4 regions of the Streptomyces sp. NPDC005551 genome follow, and region 3 is predicted to be linked to each of the others. Evidence: riboswitches for the same ligand, from Rfam matches in the RefSeq annotation. Region 3 holds a riboswitch; each other region holds the start of a gene.

The links. Region 3 has a riboswitch for cyclic di-AMP ahead of ACFYP4_RS23665 (NlpC/P60 family protein). Riboswitches for the same ligand answer to the same signal wherever they lie in the genome.
Region 1: another riboswitch for cyclic di-AMP. It lies ahead of ACFYP4_RS24585 (LysM peptidoglycan-binding domain-containing protein); the one in region 3 lies ahead of ACFYP4_RS23665 (NlpC/P60 family protein).
Region 2: another riboswitch for cyclic di-AMP. It lies ahead of ACFYP4_RS00435 (M23 family metallopeptidase); the one in region 3 lies ahead of ACFYP4_RS23665 (NlpC/P60 family protein).
Region 4: another riboswitch for cyclic di-AMP. It lies ahead of ACFYP4_RS12460 (M23 family metallopeptidase); the one in region 3 lies ahead of ACFYP4_RS23665 (NlpC/P60 family protein).

Annotation. Positions count from the first base shown of each region.
Region 1 covers NZ_JBIAJE010000008.1:328,263-332,466, forward strand. Annotated here, with positions in the region: gene ACFYP4_RS24580 (CocE/NonD family hydrolase) at 1-1,357, shown strand, start outside; cyclic di-AMP (ydaO/yuaA leader) riboswitch at 1,742-1,901, shown strand; gene ACFYP4_RS24585 (LysM peptidoglycan-binding domain-containing protein) at 1,908-2,642, shown strand; gene ACFYP4_RS24590 (Cof-type HAD-IIB family hydrolase) at 2,717-3,595, opposite strand; gene fahA (fumarylacetoacetase) at 3,947-4,204, shown strand, end outside.
Region 2 covers NZ_JBIAJE010000001.1:113,523-117,726, forward strand. Annotated here, with positions in the region: gene ACFYP4_RS00425 (pitrilysin family protein) at 1-122, shown strand, start outside; gene ACFYP4_RS00430 (pitrilysin family protein) at 119-1,507, shown strand; cyclic di-AMP (ydaO/yuaA leader) riboswitch at 1,754-1,913, shown strand; gene ACFYP4_RS00435 (M23 family metallopeptidase) at 1,926-2,693, shown strand; gene ACFYP4_RS00440 (GntR family transcriptional regulator) at 2,878-3,573, shown strand; gene ACFYP4_RS00445 (HPr family phosphocarrier protein) at 3,817-4,098, opposite strand.
Region 3 covers NZ_JBIAJE010000008.1:130,870-135,073, forward strand. Annotated here, with positions in the region: gene pcrA (DNA helicase PcrA) at 1-1,372, opposite strand, end outside; cyclic di-AMP (ydaO/yuaA leader) riboswitch at 1,765-1,937, shown strand; gene ACFYP4_RS23665 (NlpC/P60 family protein) at 1,945-3,207, shown strand; gene ACFYP4_RS23670 (hypothetical protein) at 3,301-3,654, opposite strand; gene ACFYP4_RS23675 (NlpC/P60 family protein) at 4,185-4,204, shown strand, end outside.
Region 4 covers NZ_JBIAJE010000004.1:20,864-25,067, forward strand. Annotated here, with positions in the region: gene ACFYP4_RS12450 (PrsW family intramembrane metalloprotease) at 1-423, shown strand, start outside; gene ACFYP4_RS12455 (aldo/keto reductase) at 460-1,404, opposite strand; gene ACFYP4_RS12460 (M23 family metallopeptidase) at 1,470-2,519, opposite strand; cyclic di-AMP (ydaO/yuaA leader) riboswitch at 2,531-2,688, opposite strand; gene ACFYP4_RS12465 (PP2C family protein-serine/threonine phosphatase) at 2,945-4,204, opposite strand, start outside.

The sequences.
Region 1 (4,204 bases), 200 kb from region 3:
CAGCGTGCGCGAGGACTACGGGTCGGTCAGGGCCGCGGTGCTCGCGGTCGGCGGCTGGCACGACCCGTACCGGGACACCGTCCTGCGCCTGGTCGAACACCTTCCGGCGAACCGCGTGCGCGGGCTGATCGGCCCCTGGTCGCACCAGTACCCCGACCGGGGGCTGCCGCCCGGCCCGGCGATCGGCTTCCTCCAGGAGACGCTGCGCTGGTGGGACCACTGGCTGAAACCCCGCCCCGACGGGGGTGCCACCCCGGCCGGTGGCGGCACCGGTGTCCTGTCCGAACCGCTCCTGCGCGCGTACATCAGCGACTCGCACGTCCCGGCCACGGTGTATCCGGCCCTGCCCGGCCGTTGGGTCGGGGAGGACGCCTGGCCCTCGCCGTCGGTGACACCGGTGTCGTACGCGCTGCGGGGCGTGCCCGTGCCGGTGCGCTCTCCGCTGCACACCGGGCTGGACGCCGGCCGCTTCCTGCCCCTCGGCAACGACGCCGACCTGCCGCCGGACCAGCGGGACGAGGACGCGAAGTCGGCGTGCTTCGAGTTCGAGGTGCGGGAGGAGACCTGGGTGCTGGGGCGGCCGGGGGTCCGTCTGCGGCTGACCTCGCCGGTGCCGCGCGGGCAGGTGATCGCGCGGCTCTGCGACGTGTTCCCGGACGGGGCGTCGACGCTCGTCACGCGCGGCGTGCTGAACCTCTCCGCCCGCGAGGGCACGGACCGGGCGGTGGAGTGGCCGCCCGGCGCGACCCGGGACGTGACGTTCGAGCTGAGCGCCATCGGTCACGCCTTCCCGCCGGGGCACCGCATCCGGCTCGCGGTCTCCTCGGCGTACTGGCCCTGGGTCTGGCCGCAGCCGGGCTCGGACGCCGGCTTCACGCTGCACCCGGACGGCAGTTCGCTCGAACTGCCCGTACGCGCCCGGGAGTCGGACCCCTCGATCACTTTCGAGGAGCCGGAGGAGTCGGAGCCGCTGGGCGCCGTCGTACCGGCGACTCTGGACGAACCCCGCCCGCAACGGCTGGTCGTGCGCGATGTCGCCGCGGGCACCTGGCGACTGGAGGTGGACCCCGGCCTCGGCGGCACCCGTGTGTACCCCGACGGCCTCGAGGTCACGGAGGACGCCCTGGAGACGTACACGACCGGCCAGCGGGATCCCCTGTCCGCCCGCACCCGCTCGGACTGGTCGATCCGCTTCCACCGGCCGGACACCTCCTGGGACGCACGCGTGGAGACCCACTCCCAAATCACCTGTGAGGCGGGTGAGTTCTTCACCTCGGACGAGGTGATCTGCCGGGACGGGGACGAGGTCGTCTTCCACCGGACGTGGGAGAGGCGCATCCCGCGCACGGCGGGCTGAGGCCTGTCCGAGCCTCCCGGCGGGAGTCGGCCCGGCCCGGAGCGGGCCGCCCGGCGGGCCGCCCGCTCCCGGCGGCCCGCCCGGTCACCGCGCCACCTGGCCGCCAGTAATGCCCGAGTTGCCTGCTTTAAATCCCCTTTCATGGCGCTTGTTGGCGTGAAATGGGTCACGCTCAAATCGATCTTTTGGCCGGCCCTGCCGGACAAGTCTCCCTTTGCTAAAGGCAAGTTGAGTTTCACGTTCCGGTCTAATCGGACCATTTCCCCCCTGGTCAGAGGTAGATCAAATGCCGTGTCAGGGGAAATCGGGCCTTGTTTCGGACATGTGCTCTCGCATACGTTCACGTCGATCCGAGCGGACCCGCCTAATCCTGCCGCCGCTCGGTGACCCCACCCACCCACGCACGGCAGGAGCGGGGGACCCAGGTAAGCCGCCGGTCCGGATCACCGGAACGGCTCGGGGTTAAGTCGCATGTCACCGTGCGGCCGGGCACCTCCCAGCCCGAACCCGACAGCTCACCTCGCAGGCATCGGAGAGGAAGAGTTTCGCCATGGCCGTTCGAGGCAAGCACCGTCGTCCCGGAAACAACGCACTCACCCGCGGGCTCATCGCCGCCGGAACGGGCGGAGCCGCACTCGCGCTCCCCCTCGTCGGCGCCACCGTCGCGCAGGCGGCGCAGCCGACGCAGGCCGTCCGGTCCGTACCGGCCGCGGTCCCGCAGGTCCAGCTCGTCACCTACAAGGTGGCCCTGGGCGACACCCTGGCCAAGATCGCGCGTGAGCACACCGAGAACAGCGACTGGAAGAAGCTGTACGAGGCCAACCGCGCGGTCATCGGCAGCGACCCGTCGCTGATCCGCCCGGGCCTGAAGCTGACGGTCGGCACGAAGACCGTCAAGGGCGCCACGACCGGCACCACCACGGCCGCCAAGTCCGCCGTCACCCCCGCGTCCGCGAAGACGTACGCCAACAACCTGGACGGCTGGATCAAGGAAGCCCTGGACATCATGTCCCAGAAGGGCATCCCGGGCAGCTACGACGGCATCTACCGCAACATCATGCGCGAGTCGTCGGGCAACCCGCAGGCCATCAACAACTGGGACTCCAACGCGGTGGCCGGCACCCCGTCCAAGGGTCTCCTCCAGGTCATCGACCCGACCTTCGCCGCGTACCACGTGGACGGCACCTCGATGGACCCGTACGACCCCGTCGCGAACATCACGGCGGCCTGCAACTACGCGGCCGACAAGTACGGTTCGATCGACAACGTCTTCGGCGCGTACTGATCACCGCTCGGGGCCCCGCGCACTGAGTCCTCGTACGGGGCCCCTGCGTACTGATTACCGCGCGGGGCCCCCGCCTACCGGGCCCCGCGCAGGACCGCGCCGGGCGCTCCCCGCCCGACGGCGTCCGCCCTTCCCCGGTCCCCAGGGCCGGGGAACAGCCGTTCCAGGACGACCGCGATGCCGTCCTCCTCGTTCGAGAGGGTGATCTCGTCGGCCACCGCCCTGAGTTCGGGATGGGCGTTGGCCATGGCGACGCCGTGGGCGGCCCAGTCGAACATGGGTATGTCGTTCGGCATGTCGCCGAAGGCGATCGTGGCCGACGCCGGCAGACCGAGGTGCCCGGCGGCGAGCGCGAGGCCCGTCGCCTTGGTCACGCCGCATGGCTGGAGTTCGACGGTGCCGGGTCCCGACATGGTGACGGTCGCCAGGGAACCGACCGTCGCCCTGGCCGCCGACGCCAACTCGTCGTCGGACAGGAAGGGATGACGGAGCAGTACCTTGCTGATCGGTTCCGCCCAGAGGTCGTCGCGCCGCAGCACCCGTACCGCGGGCAGCGTCGGGTGCGGCATGAGGTAGCCCGGTTCGATGAGCGTGAGCCCGTCCACCCCGTCCTGGTCCACGGCGGCGAAGACCTGCCCGACCTCGGCCTCGATCTTGCCGAGCGCGGTCTCGGCCAGCTCCCGGTCGAGGGTCACCGACCACAGCAGACGGCCGGACCCGGCGTCGTAGAGCTGCGCGCCCTGGCCGCACACCGCGAGCCCTGTGCCGCCGAGTTCGTCGAGCAGCGGGCGCACCCTCGGCGCCGGGCGTCCGGTCACCACGAGATGCCGGCCGCCCGCCTCGGCCACCCTGGCCAACGCGGCACGCGACCGGTCGGAGAGCGTGTCGTCGCCGCGGAGCAGCGTTCCGTCCAGGTCAGTGGCGATGAGTGAATATGCAGTCGGAGCGGCCATGATCCGAAGAATACGGATCCCGCGCCCCAACGGCCCGGCGGGAACCGGACGACGTCCGGTATCCCGGCAGCAACGCCGGTCCCCGCACGGGATCACACGCCGCGCATCACCGGGTCCGTACGAAGCGGCCGCTGCGGGTGCCTTCGGCGCAGGGGGCAGCCGCCCCTGCCCGGCACGGCCCGACCCGACATTGTGAACTCTTCGGACGCGGTGCGCGGTCCGTCACGGGACCTGCCTCCGCTCGCCTCTGCCACGTAACGTGTGCCGCGACCACCTGGAACGCGTAGAACACCTGGATCGACGCGTGACACACATGGATCACCGGCGAGCACGAAAGCGAGGCAGCACCCGATGCCCCCCTTCGACGTCCCCGAGGGCGACCCCTTCGGTCCGCACAATCTTCCGTACGGCGTGTTCTCCCCAGCGGGTTCCGGCGGCTCCGCGGAGGGCTCTAGCCGTGCTCCGTCCTCCGGCGCGCGACGGGTGGGCGTCCGGCTCGGCGACCGCGTGCTCGACGCGGGCGCCGCGGCACGGGCGCTCGGCTCCCCCTACGAGACCCTGCTCGCGCGGCCGACCCTCAACCCCCTGCTCGCCGCGGGCCGCACCGCC
Region 2 (4,204 bases), on a different contig from region 3:
CCAAGGCCCGGCTGCGCCCCGACAACCGCGCGGTGCTCGTGTACGAGCCGGTCGCCGCCGACGAGGCGGAGGCCGCAGCGGCCGCCGAAGCCACTGACGAGGACGAGGAGTCGGCCAAGTGACCGAGCTCGCGACGATGGAGTTCCACCCCCGGCCGCAGGCAGGCGAGGCCCGGCCGTGGGCGTTCCCGGCACCCGAGCGCGGCACGCTCGACAACGGCCTGACGGTTCTGCGCTGCCACCGCCCCGGCCAGCAGGTCGTCGCCGTGGAGGTGCTCGTCGACGCCCCCCTGGAGGCCGAGCCCGCCGGTATCGACGGCGTCGCCACGATCATGGCCCGCGCCTTCTCCGAGGGAACCGACAAGCACTCCGCGGAGGAGTTCGCAGCCGAGCTCGAGCGCTGCGGCGCCACCCTCGACTCGCACGCCGACCACCCGGGCGTGCGTCTCTCGCTGGAGGTCCCGGTCTCCCGGCTCGAGAAGGGGCTCGGCCTGCTCGCCGACGCCCTGCGGGCACCGGCCTTCACGGACAGTGAGATCGAACGGCTGGTGCGCAACCGGCTCGACGAGATCCCGCACGAGAGCGCCAACCCGGCCCGCCGCGCGGCCAAGGAGCTCTCCAAGGAGCTGTTCCCGGCCGGCTCGCGCATGTCGCGTCCGCGCCAGGGCACCGAGGCGACGGTCCAGAAGATCGACTCTGCGGCCGTGCGCGCCTTCTACGAGAAGCACGTGCGTCCCGCCACCGGCACCGCCGTGGTCGTCGGCGACCTCACCGACGTCGACCTCGACGCGCTGCTCGCCGACACGCTCGGCGCCTGGACCGGCTCCCCGGCCGAGCCGCGTCCGGTGCCACCGGTCACCGCCGACGACCGGGGCCGCGTGATCATCGTCGACCGCCCCGGCGCCGTACAGACGCAGTTGCTCATCGGCCGCGTCGGAGCCGACCGGCACGACCGGGTGTGGCCCGCCCAGGTGCTCGGCACGTACTGCCTCGGCGGCACCCTCACCTCGCGCCTGGACCGCGTCCTGCGCGAGGAGAAGGGCTACACCTACGGAGTGCGGGCGTTCGGCCAGGTGCTGCGCTCGGCTCCGGACGGCTCGGGTGCCGCGATGCTCGCCATCAGCGGTTCGGTGGACACGCCCAACACCGGTCCGGCACTGGACGACCTGTGGAAGGTGCTGCGCACGCTCGCCGCGGACGGTCTGACGGACCCCGAGCGCGACGTGGCCGTGCAGAATCTGGTGGGCGTCGCACCGCTCAAGTTCGAGACGGCGGCGGCGGTGGCGAGCACGCTCGCCGACCAGGTCGAGCAGCACCTGCCGGACGACTACCAGGCGACGCTCTATCAGCAGCTCGCCGCCACAGGCACCGTGGAGGCCACCGCGGCCGTCGTGAACGCCTTCCCGGTCGACCGCCTGGTGACGGTCCTGGTGGGCGACGCCGCGCAGATCGAGGAGCCCGTCAAGGCCCTCGGCATCGGTGAAGTGAGCGTCGTTCGGGCCGAGTAGAGCCCCGCGGACGACGGGACCCTGGTGACTGATGAGTCACCAGGGTCCCCGCGTTTACCCGTCGTCCATCCGGGGTTCCGCGCGCGCTTACCCGGCTTCGTCCGCGTTATGTCCGTATTGCCGGGGCGTTGCCCTTCTGCCCTGTGGCGTGCACTACAAAAGCCGTGATTCGTTTGTCGATTGAAAGACGCCCCCCTTAGCGTCAGTCCGACTGTTCGTCGGGCAGTGCGCCGCGTCCGCGGCACCGGACAGTCATCGCCGAGTCCCCGTACGGCGCGAGCCAGGGGAGCCGGGGACCCATCGCAGTCCCTGGGGTGAATCGGGCGTCCTTCCCCAAGGAGGCCCGTAGGAGACCTTCCTGCTCCGAACCCGTCAGCTAACCCGGTAGGCGAGAGGGAAGGAAAGGACCAGCCCCTTCATGGCGTTCACCCGTGCCACCGGGAAGCACCGTCGTCCCAGCCGGATCACGCGTACCACCAAGAGTGCGGCAGGCGTGGCGGCTCTCACCACCACCGGTGTCATCGGAACCCTGGCCGCCCCCGCGTTCGCCGCGGACGCCGCCTCCGTCCAGCAGACCGGGCTGACCCAGGCCGTCACCATCGGCGACACGGTCGCCGAGCAGGTCGACGCGCAGGCCGCCGCCCAGCGGCACGCCGCCGACGAGGCCGCGGCGCTGAAGAAGGCCGAGGAGGCCGCGAAGCGGCGGGTCATGGCTGAGGCCAAGAAGGAGCGCGAGGTCAAGGCCCGTGCCGCCCGCGCCGCCGAGCGCAAGCTTCTCAACACCTTCGTCGCCCCGGTCGCCGGCTCCTACGTCTCCACCGGCTACAAGACCGGCGGCAGCCTCTGGTCCTCCGGCAGCCACACCGGCGTCGACTTCCACGCCGCGTCGGGCACCGTCGTCCAGGCCGTCGGCGCCGGCACCGTCGTCACGACCGGCTGGGCCGGCGCCTACGGCAACCAGGTCGTGATCAAGATGCACGACGGGACGTACACCATGTACGGCCACCTGGCGTCCGTCAACGTCTCCGAGGGACAGACCGTCACCCCGGGCCAGCCGATAGCCCTCTCCGGCTCGACCGGCAACTCTACGGGACCGCATCTCCACTTCGAGGCCCGTACGACGGCCGAGTACGGCTCGGACATCGACCCCGTCTCCTACCTCCGCTCGCACGGCGTCAGCCTCTGACACCCGGCGACTTCCGAAGGCCCCGGCTCGACGAGCCGGGGCCTTCGGCGTTTCGGACGCGCGTCCGTCCAAAAAATGCATATGGATTCCGGTCCGCCATCGGAAATTCCGTCCCGCTGCAATAGAGTCGCTGAACGAGCGTCAATCGACGGCGTTTCGCGAGGATTGAGGCGGAGGTCCGCTCATGCGCATTCCGGCGCACTCGGTATGCACGGCGATCCGTGACGACATCGTCGCGGGTGTCTACGAGCGCGGCAGCCGGCTCACCGAGGAACTGCTCGCCCGCCGCTACGGGGTCTCGCGCGTCCCCGTGCGCGAGGCGCTGCGCACGCTGGAGGCCGAGGGGTTCGTCGTCATCCGGCGGCACGCGGGCGCGTGCGTGGCGGAACCCACCGAACAGGAGGCGGCGGACCTCCTGGAGATGCGGATGCTGCTGGAGCCCCTGGGCGCGGCGCGGGCCGCCCAGCGCCGCACCGAGGCCCACCTCAAGGTTCTGCGGGGCCTGGTCAGGCTCGGGCAGGAGCGGGCCAGGAGAGGCCACAGCGAGGATCTGCGGTCCCTGGGGGCCTGGTTCCACGAGACGCTCGCCCAGGCGTCCGGGAGCCCCGCGCTGACCTCGACACTCGCCCAGCTGCGGCACAAGATCGCCTGGATGTACGCGGTGGAGGCGCCGGCCGACGCCGCGGAGGCCTGGGCGGAGCACGGCGGCATCGTGGACGCCGTCGCGCGCGGGGACAGTGAGCGGGCGCGCGCGATCACCGCGCTGCACGCCGAGCGCGCCGCCTCCGCGCACCGTTTCCGCTCCGCGCGGCGCGCCCGACCCGCGGACCGCGTGAGGACTTCGCAACCTCCCGTAAACATCTCCGGCCCACGGCATTAACAGAAGCACCGTATACAAAGAGGGATATTCGGAAGGCGGCTGTTTCCGCTGCCCTCTTTCCGTGCGCCGGGAATTCCCGTCGCGCCTTTTCGGGTGCCTGTCGCATTGTCCGGACGGCGTGCTGATATCGACCGGCCGCCGACCGGAGCCGAGCGACGGGATCCGGAAAGGCGCGAGAACGGCGAAGCCGCGTCGACCGGTCGGGCCGACGCGGCTTCGCCGCACAAGAGAGTGTCCGAGGAGTCAGACGGTCTCGGGAAGCTCGTCGAGGCCCTCGGAGACCAGCTTGGCCAGGCGGTCGAGGGCCGTGTCCGCGCCCTCCGCGTCGGAGGCGAGGACGACCTCCTCGCCGCCCTGGGCGCCGAGGCCGAGGACCGCGAGCATCGACGCGGCGTTGACGGGGTTGCCGTCCGCCTTGGCGATCGTCACGGGGACGCCGGAGGCCGTGGCCGCCCGGACGAAGATGGAGGCGGGGCGGGCGTGGAGGCCCTCGGCCCAGCCGACGTTGACGCGGCGCTCAGCCATGTGATGCTGCCCTTCCGGTGTTCCAAGGTTGTCTAGACCAGTGTCCCATACGGTGAAGCGTGCCCGGGCGGACCGCGGGCCCACCCCGGCGGGAGCCTCCGGGACG
Region 3 (4,204 bases):
CGACGCGGATGAACACCTCTTCGAACACACGGGACTGGGCGTTCGTACGGTAGAAGACGGCCATGTCTCCCGCCTTGGCCTCGCCCGCGTCCGTGAGGCGGTCTATCTCGTCGGCGACGAACTGGGCCTCGTCGTGCTCGGTGTCGGCGACGTAGCCGGTGATCCGCGCGCCCGCGCCCGCGTTGGTCCACAGGTTCTTGGGGCGGCGGGACTCGTTGCGCTCGATGACCGCGTTCGCGGCGCTCAGGATCGTCTGGGTGGAGCGGTAGTTCTGCTCCAGCAGGATCGTCGTCGCGTCCGGGTAGTCCTCCTCGAACTGGAGGATGTTGCGGATCGTCGCGCCGCGGAAGGCGTAGATCGACTGGTCGGCGTCACCCACGACGCACAGCTCGGCGGGCGGCAGGTCGTCCTCGCCCGGCGGCACGTCCACCGGGTGCTCGGCGGTGCCGACGAGTTCGCGGACGAGGGCGTACTGCGCGTGGTTGGTGTCCTGGTACTCGTCGACGAGGACATGGCGGAAGCGGCGGCGGTAGTGCTCGGCCACGTCCGGGAAGGCGCGCAGCAGATTGACCGTCGTCATGATCAGGTCGTCGAAGTCGAGCGCGTTGGCCTCGCGCAGCCGCGACTGATAGAGCGCGTAGGCCTGAGCGAGGGTCTCCTCGAAACCTCCCCCCGACTCCGTCCGGGAGGCCCCGCCGGCCTGGGCGGCGAAGTCCTCCTCGTCGATCAGCTCGTTCTTCAGGTTCGAGACCTTGGCGCTGAACGACTTCGGCGGGTAGCGCTTCGGGTCGAGGTCCAGGTCGCGGCAGACCAGGGCCATCAGCCGCTTGGAGTCGGCGGCGTCGTAGATCGAGAACGACGAGGTGAAGCCGAGCCGCTTCGACTCGCGGCGCAGGATGCGGACGCACGCGCTGTGGAAGGTCATCACCCACATCGCGTTGGCGCGCGGGCCGACGAGCTGCTCGACGCGCTCCTTCATCTCGCCCGCGGCCTTGTTCGTGAAGGTGATCGCGAGGATCTGGCCGGGGTGCACGTGCCGCTCGCCCAGCAGATACGCGATGCGGTGCGTGAGCACGCGGGTCTTGCCCGACCCGGCACCGGCCACGATGAGCAGCGGCGAGCCGGCGTGCGCCACGGCCGCGCGCTGGTTCTCGTTCAGCCCGTCCAGCAGCGCCGCCGGGTCCACGGCGGGGCGCGCCGCACCGTCGCGGTAGTACGCGTCCCGGCTCGGGGGCACGTCGAAACGGCCGCCGAACAGGTCGTCCGGAAGCTGCTCCGGCGTCCCGTCCTCGGGCGGCGGCGGGGGCTCTTCCCCGTGGGCCCCGGAGGGCTTGAGGTCCGCCAGGAAGCTGTCGTCAAAGAGGCTGCTCATCGCCATCCGAGTCTAGGCCGCCCCACTGACAGCCCGTGGCCACGCCGGGAACTCCACCGGCCTCCCGAAAGCGGACGGACCACCTCCGGTGCCGCCCCGGAGGCTGCCCGCCGGACGCGTTCTCCCTGCCTGGAGCCCATGGCCCGACTCCGCCTCGCCCTCCGGGTCCGTGTCGTCACCTGGGGTGACCGGCGCGGACGAGACGCACGCCACGTCACGCGGACCGCGCGGACCGTCCGGACACCGAGTCGTCCGACGGCGCGAAGCGGCCCCCGGAAAGAAGGTCACGAAAACGTATCGGGCATATCGGCCATCAACCTTCACAGAAGCCACACGAGTTGGCTAACGTGCCGGTCAGGCCGCCCGACCCAACCGGCGAACGACGCCGGGCCGCGCGGCCTCCGCCGAATCCGGCGCGCCCGCGCGGCAGCCGGAACCGGGGACCCACCGATCTTCGGGGTGAATCGGTCCGACCGCCTGTCCGGGCGAGGACCGTAGGGCAACCCTTCCGAGCCACCCGCCCGAACCCGACAGCTAACCCGGTAGGCGGATCATGGAAGGAGTCGCCTCTCTTGGCGTCGCAACGCACCACGCGTCCCGCAGTGACGCGCGTAGCGGGCGCACGGGTCCCGGGTCTCGCCACGGCGGCCCTCACCTCCGTGGCCCTGCTCTCGCAGACCGCGAACGCCGCACCCTCGGCCGATTCCGAGCCGAGTCGCGAGGAAGTCCGGAAGAAGGTGGACGACCTCTATCACCAGGCCGGGACGGCCGCCCAGCGGTACACCGGGGCAAGGGGGAAGAGCTCCCAGCCGCGCACGCGGGACGACACCCCCCGCGACGACACGGCCGGCCGTACCGGGAGGCCCGGCACCACGCGCGCGGAACCGGTTCCGTACGCCGTCACCCTGTCCCGCACCGGGGCCGCCGTCTCCGACGCCGCGCCCCTCCTGCCGGCCGGCCACACCGCCGAGCAGGCGGCGAGGGTGCGGAAGGGGCCCGAGGCCGCGGGGGGTTCGGCGAAACCGGCCGTCCCGCAGCGGACGCTGAAGTCGGCCAAGGCGCAGGTGCAGCGGAAGCTCGCCGACGCCCGCGTACTGCTCGCGCAGCTCACCGCCGCGGAGCAGGCGCGGCTCACGTCGGTCGAGGAGCGGCAGCGGGAGGCCGCGGAGCGCAGGACCGAGGAGCCGGCCCGCCAGCAGACCGCTCAGGAGAAGCAGCGCCCGGAGGCGCCCGCCCGGCAGGACCCGGGCTCCCCGGCCGACGGCCCGGACGGCACGGCGGACGCCCCCTCGTACGCCACCACGGCCAACACGGTGCTCGCCACGAACGACCCGTCCTGGACCACCACGGCCGACACGGTGCTCCCCACGAACGACCCGTCCTGGACCACCACGGCCGACACGGTGCTCCCCACGAACGACCCGCCCCGGGCCACCACGGCCGACACGGTGCTCCCCACGAACGACCCGCCCCGGGCCACCACGGCCGGCAAGGTGCTCGCCTACGCCCGGGCGCAGATCGGCAAGCCGTACGTCTGGGGCGCCATGGGTCCGGACTCGTACGACTGCTCCGGTCTCACGCGGGCCGCGTGGATGGCCGCCGGTGTCTTTCTGCCCCGCACCGTCCGGGACCAGGCCGACGCGGGCACCAGCGTCCCGCTCTCCGAGATCGCCCCCGGTGACCTGGTCTTCTTCGACGACGACAGCAGCCACGTCGGGCTCTACGCCGGCCACGGGATGCTGATCCACGCCCCGAGGCCGGGTGCCCACGTCCGCGAGGAGCCGCTCCACCACGGCGGCGAGTCGTCGGTCCACAGCGTCGTGCGCCCGGCGTGAGGGCTGGACCGCGTTAGGCGTGACGCGGTGTCCGGCGTGATCCCACGGTCACGCCGGACACCGGCCGACGGCGGTCCGAGAAGGCTCACGGCCTCAGGTCCAGAGCACCGCGATGAAGATGTTCGCCGTGGTCAGCAGGCCGACCGCGGCGAAGGCGCCCTTCTCGACCTTCTCCTCGTCACGCTTCACGTAGACGAGACCGAGGATCACGATCAGCAGGGCCAGCTTCACGCCGAGCTTGATGTTGTCGAGCGGGTTGTCCTCGGCCTGGTTGAGGCCGACCAGTACGACGCCGGTGACCAGCATGGTGAGCGCGCCGTGCAGCATCGCGGGGACGAACCGGGCCGTGCCCCGGCCCATCGCCTTCAACTGGGTGAGGAAGCCGCCGAGCAGCGCGGCGATCCCGATGATGTGCAGGCCGACGAAGAGATGGATGAGTACGTCCATGGGGCCGGAGCCTAATCGGGCGCCCCGGTGTCTCCCCGCACCGGCCTCCCCCGGGCCGCCTGCCCACCCGGGCCACCCGGGCCGCCCGAGCCACCCGGCCCGCCCGAGCCACCCGAGCCACCCGAGCCACCCGAGCCACCCGAGCCACCCGAGCCACCCGAGCCACCCGAGCCACCTGGTGGGCTCATAGCACCCGGGTCTCCCCCGCCACCCGGACAACCGCCGCATCGGTCAGGACTCGGCGTCGAGCCGACACCCGCGGCCCGGGATCGCGGTCGCATACGGTCACCCGGCGGTCCACTCCCGCCACTTCCGCACATGCCGTCACGGCCCCCGCCCGCCCGCGTTTAGCGTCCTCCCCCAGGTGACCGGCTCTCCACCGCCGCCCCTGGCCAGGGGCGGCACCGGTCACTTCCGCCGAAAGGTCCGGCGGCGCCCCGTTCCCCTGTGCGGGCCGCCGCCGGACGCGTCACCGCCTCCCGCTCGGACGGTCGTGCGGCCCGAGTCTTCACGAAAGGATGTGTGCCCTCGTGGCATCGCACCGCAAGCC
Region 4 (4,204 bases), on a different contig from region 3:
TACGCCGTCACCGGGTGGCTGGCCGCGCCCGAGCCGTTCGTGCTCGGCTCCATGCGCGCGCGGCGCCTCGCCCGCGACTACGCCAAGCACCACTTCGGCCGGGCCGCCGCGCGCTCCGTCGCCCAGTACGAGGCCTACGCGACCTCGCTCGCGTTCCTGCGGCACCGGGGACGCCGTGGCCACGCCGGCCCCGACTTCGTCGTACGGGAGAGGGAGCTGCTGCACGAGCTGTGGCGGCGCAGGGACGTCGCCCGCCCCTCCCTCGCGTACGCGGCCCGCGCCGCCGCGCCCCCGGTCGCACCCCCGTGGCCGCCGGTGCACGCGCCGGCGCACGCCCGGCCGTACGCCGGCCCCGCGGCGGCGTACCGCCCGCCCCACCCCGCGTACGACGCGTATCCGGCCTACAACCCCTACCGCTCGTGAGGCCGCAGGCAGGCCCGCAGGCCTGGCTGACAGGCCCTACGCCGACGCCCGCGTCAGCTCGGCCGACTCCGCGTCCGTGAGGGTCAGGTCGGCCACGCCCAGGAGCGCAGGGAGTTGCTCGGCCGTCCGCGCGGAGGCGAGCGGCGCGGCCACCGTGGGCCGGTCGGCGAGCCACGCCAGGGCGATGGTGGCGTGCGGGACGCCCCGGGACTCGGCGATCTCGTCCAGCGCGGCCAGCACGCGACGCCCGCGCTCGGTCTCCAGGTGCTTGCCTGCGCCCGCGGCCCGCGCGGAGTCGACCGTCGTACCGGGGCGGTACTTGCCGGTCAGGAAGCCGGAGGCGAGGGCGTAGTAGGGGACGGTGGCGAGGCCGGAACGGGAGGCGATCTCCTGGAGCGGGCCCTCGTAGGTGTCGCGCGAGACGAGGTTGTAGTGCGGCTGGAGGGCGACGTAGCGGGCGAGGCCCTCGCGGTCGGAGAACTCCAGGGACTCCTGGAGCCGCTCGGGCGAGATGTTGGAGGCGGCGACGGCGCGCACCTTGCCTGACCGCACCAGTTCGTCGAGGGTGCCGATGATCTCCTCGACCGGGACCGAGGGGTCGTCGTAGTGCGTGTAGTAGAGGTCGATGTAGTCCGTCCCCAGGCGGCGCAGCGACGCGTCGGCCGCGGCCCTGAGGGTGTCCGGGGACAGCCCCTTGTACGCGGGATGGGCACCGGCCTTGGTGGCCAGGACGATCTCGGAGCGGTTGCCGCGCGCGGCGAACCACCTGCCGATGACCGTCTCCGACTCGCCGCCCTCGTTGCCGGGTGCCCACGAGGAGTAGGTGTCGGCGGTGTCCACGAAGTTGCCGCCGGCTGCCGCGTACGCGTCCAGCACGGCGAAGGACGCGTCCTCGTCGGCGGTCCAGCCGAAGACGTTGCCGCCGAGGGCGAGCGGGAAGACCTCGAGGTCGGACGGGCCGAGCTTGCGGAGTGCGGTCATGGTGCATCTCAACACCGTTGACCGAGGTACGTATTCCGCAGGCCCGGCCGGGAGGGCCGCCTTGGTTACGGGTTGAGGCCCTTGCTCTGCAGCCAGGCCAGCGGGTCGACACCGCCGGCGCTGCCGCCCGGGTGCACCTCCATGTGCAGGTGAGGCCCGGTCACGTTGCCGGTCGCGCCGACCCGCCCGATGACCTCACCGGTGGAGACCTTCTGGCCCACGCCGGCGCTGATGGACGACTGGTGGCAGAGCCAGATCTCGGTGCCGTCGTCGAGGGTGAGGACCGTGCGGTAGCCGTACGCACCGGCCCAGCCGGCCTCGGTGACGGTGCCGCTGTGCACGGCTTTGATCAGCGTGCCGGTGGGCGCCGCGAAGTCGAGGCCGGTGTGGTGGCCGGAGGACCACATGGCACCGGCGTCACCGAAGTGCGAGGTCAGCGTGTACGAGGAGGTCGGCAGCGTGTAGCTCTTGGCGAGCTTGGCGAGGCGCTCGGCCTCCGCCTTCTCCTTGGCCTCCTGCTCCGCCTTCTTCTTGGCGGCGGCGGCCTTGGCCTCGGCCTCGTCCTGCGACTTGGCCGCTTCCTCGGCGGCCTTCTTCACGGCGGCGGCCTGCGCGGCCTCGGCGGCCTTGAGGTCGACCTGGTCCTGCTGCGACTCGGCCTGCTGCATGATGCGGGCACGCAGGGCCTCGCCCGCGCCGGCGGTGCCCTGGGCCGTGTCCGAGCCGGCGAGTCCGGCGGTGGTGAGCGGGGTGGCGGAGGCGGCCGTGGCGGGTTCGGCGGAGCCGTCCGATATCAGGTTCCTGGCCGAGTCGGCGACCGACGACAGGTCGGGCATCGAGATGGAGACCGGGGGCTTGCCGCTCTGCGCGGTGGCCATGCCGCCCGCGCCGACGGCGGCGATGACGCCGACGCCGAGGACGGTGGAGCTCCGGGCGAGTCCTCCGCCGCGCTGCTTGGAGACGCGGTGCCGGCCACGTACGGGACGGACGGAATCCGCGGTGGGATTCCACTCCTCCCAGGGGCCCTCGTCGTTGCCGTGGCCGTAGCCGAAGGTGTCGCTCTGCTTCTCACTCGGCGCGAACGAGGTGTTCTGGGCAGGCCGGTTGGACGCCACGTGGGCGCGCTCCTTTCCTTCCTTCTCGCCTACCGGGTTAGCTGACGGGTTCGGAGCAGGAAGGTCTCCTACGCGCGTCAACCAGGGTGCGCTGCACCGTGATAGACGCTCGATTCACCCCAAATTGGTGGTTCCCCGGTTCCCTTGCGGGATTCGGCGCGTGCGCACGGAGCCGTCTCTTGTGACGGCTGGGACGACCGCGCTGCGTTATCGAACGTTAATAGACGCGGGTCCCCTATTCCAAGCTGTTCCGACTGATCATTAACGTCTTCGTCACGGACTTACGGGTCACGAGCGGTGAAAACCGGGCGAGTTGACCGTGAGTCGTAAACCTCAAAAGAGTTGACGATGCGTCAGCTGTTATGCGCAGTGATCCCGCCCGGTCACCTCGGGTGACGGCGGGCCCTGAACGCCGCGCCGGACACTCACGACCGCCGGACGGCGAGCAGCGCCAGGTCGTCCGTCGTCCCGTCCCCGGTGTGCCGGTGCACGTCCTTGATGAGGGCCGAGAGCAGGGCGTCCGGGTCGCGGAAGGCCCGCCCGGCGAGCCGCTCCGCCGGGTCGTAGAACCGCCCCTGGGGGTCGCGCGCCTCCGACAGCCCGTCCGTGTAGAGGAGCAGGGTGGCTCCGGCCCGGAACGCGACCACCGTGGCGCGGTCGGGCCACGTGCCGAGCTCGCCCATCCCGAGCGGCAGCGCGGGCTCCGGTGCCTCCAGCGTGCGCAGGGTGCCGTCCGCGTGCAGGAGCAGCGGCGGGGGATGGCCGCGGTTCAGGAGGCGCACGACGCCGTCCCCGTGCGCGACCTCCGCGAGGACGGCCGTCGTGAACCCCTCGAAGGCGTCGAGCCCGTCGCGCCGTGTCCCCTCCCGCGCCAGCGCCCGCTCCAGCCGCTGGGCGACCGCCTCCAGCGTCGACTCGTGCTCGGCAGCCTCCCGGAAGGCCCCGATGACGACGGCGACCGCCGTCACCGCCCCCATGCCCTTGCCCCGCACATCCCCGACGACCAGCCGCACGCCGTACGGGGAATCCTGCACCGCGTACAGGTCACCGCCGATGAACGCGTCGGCCTGCGCGGCCTCGTACCGCGCGGCCACCTCGAGCCCGCCGATCCGCTCCTCCGGGCGCGGCAGTACGGCGCGCTGTGCGGCCTCGGCGATCTCGCGCGCGGAGGCGAGCCGTTCGTCGGAGCGCCGGACGAGGATGTTGATGAGGACGGCCAGGACGGTGACGGTGGCGACGGTGACCAGTTCGGTGATCGCGTCGACGCGCAGCACGATGCCGAGTTCGAGGTGGACGGAGAGGACGGCGGCGAGCGCGGCGAGACCGGTGAGGACCGTGCCGCGCAGCGAGAAGAGCGGAGCGGCGACCAGGGGTGCGGCCGTGAAGAAGGGGGCCGCGGTGAACTGTGACGGCGTGAGGAGGTCGTAGACGATCCCGGCCGCGACGAGCAGCGCGGGCAGGGCCCGGAGGAAGCGGCGCGCGGACGAGATCCGCCGGGCGACGGGCTCGGCGGACGTGGGCGGCGCGGCGTTCCCGAGGCCGGGATCCGGCACCGGATCCCCGGGCAGCCGCCCCCCGGCCCGCTCGCGCCCCTCGGGAACCGGCCCGCTCGGCCGCTCGCCGCCGGAGTACCCGGCCCCGGTCCCGCCGGCCTCCGGCTCCCCCGGCCGCTGCGCATCACGTCG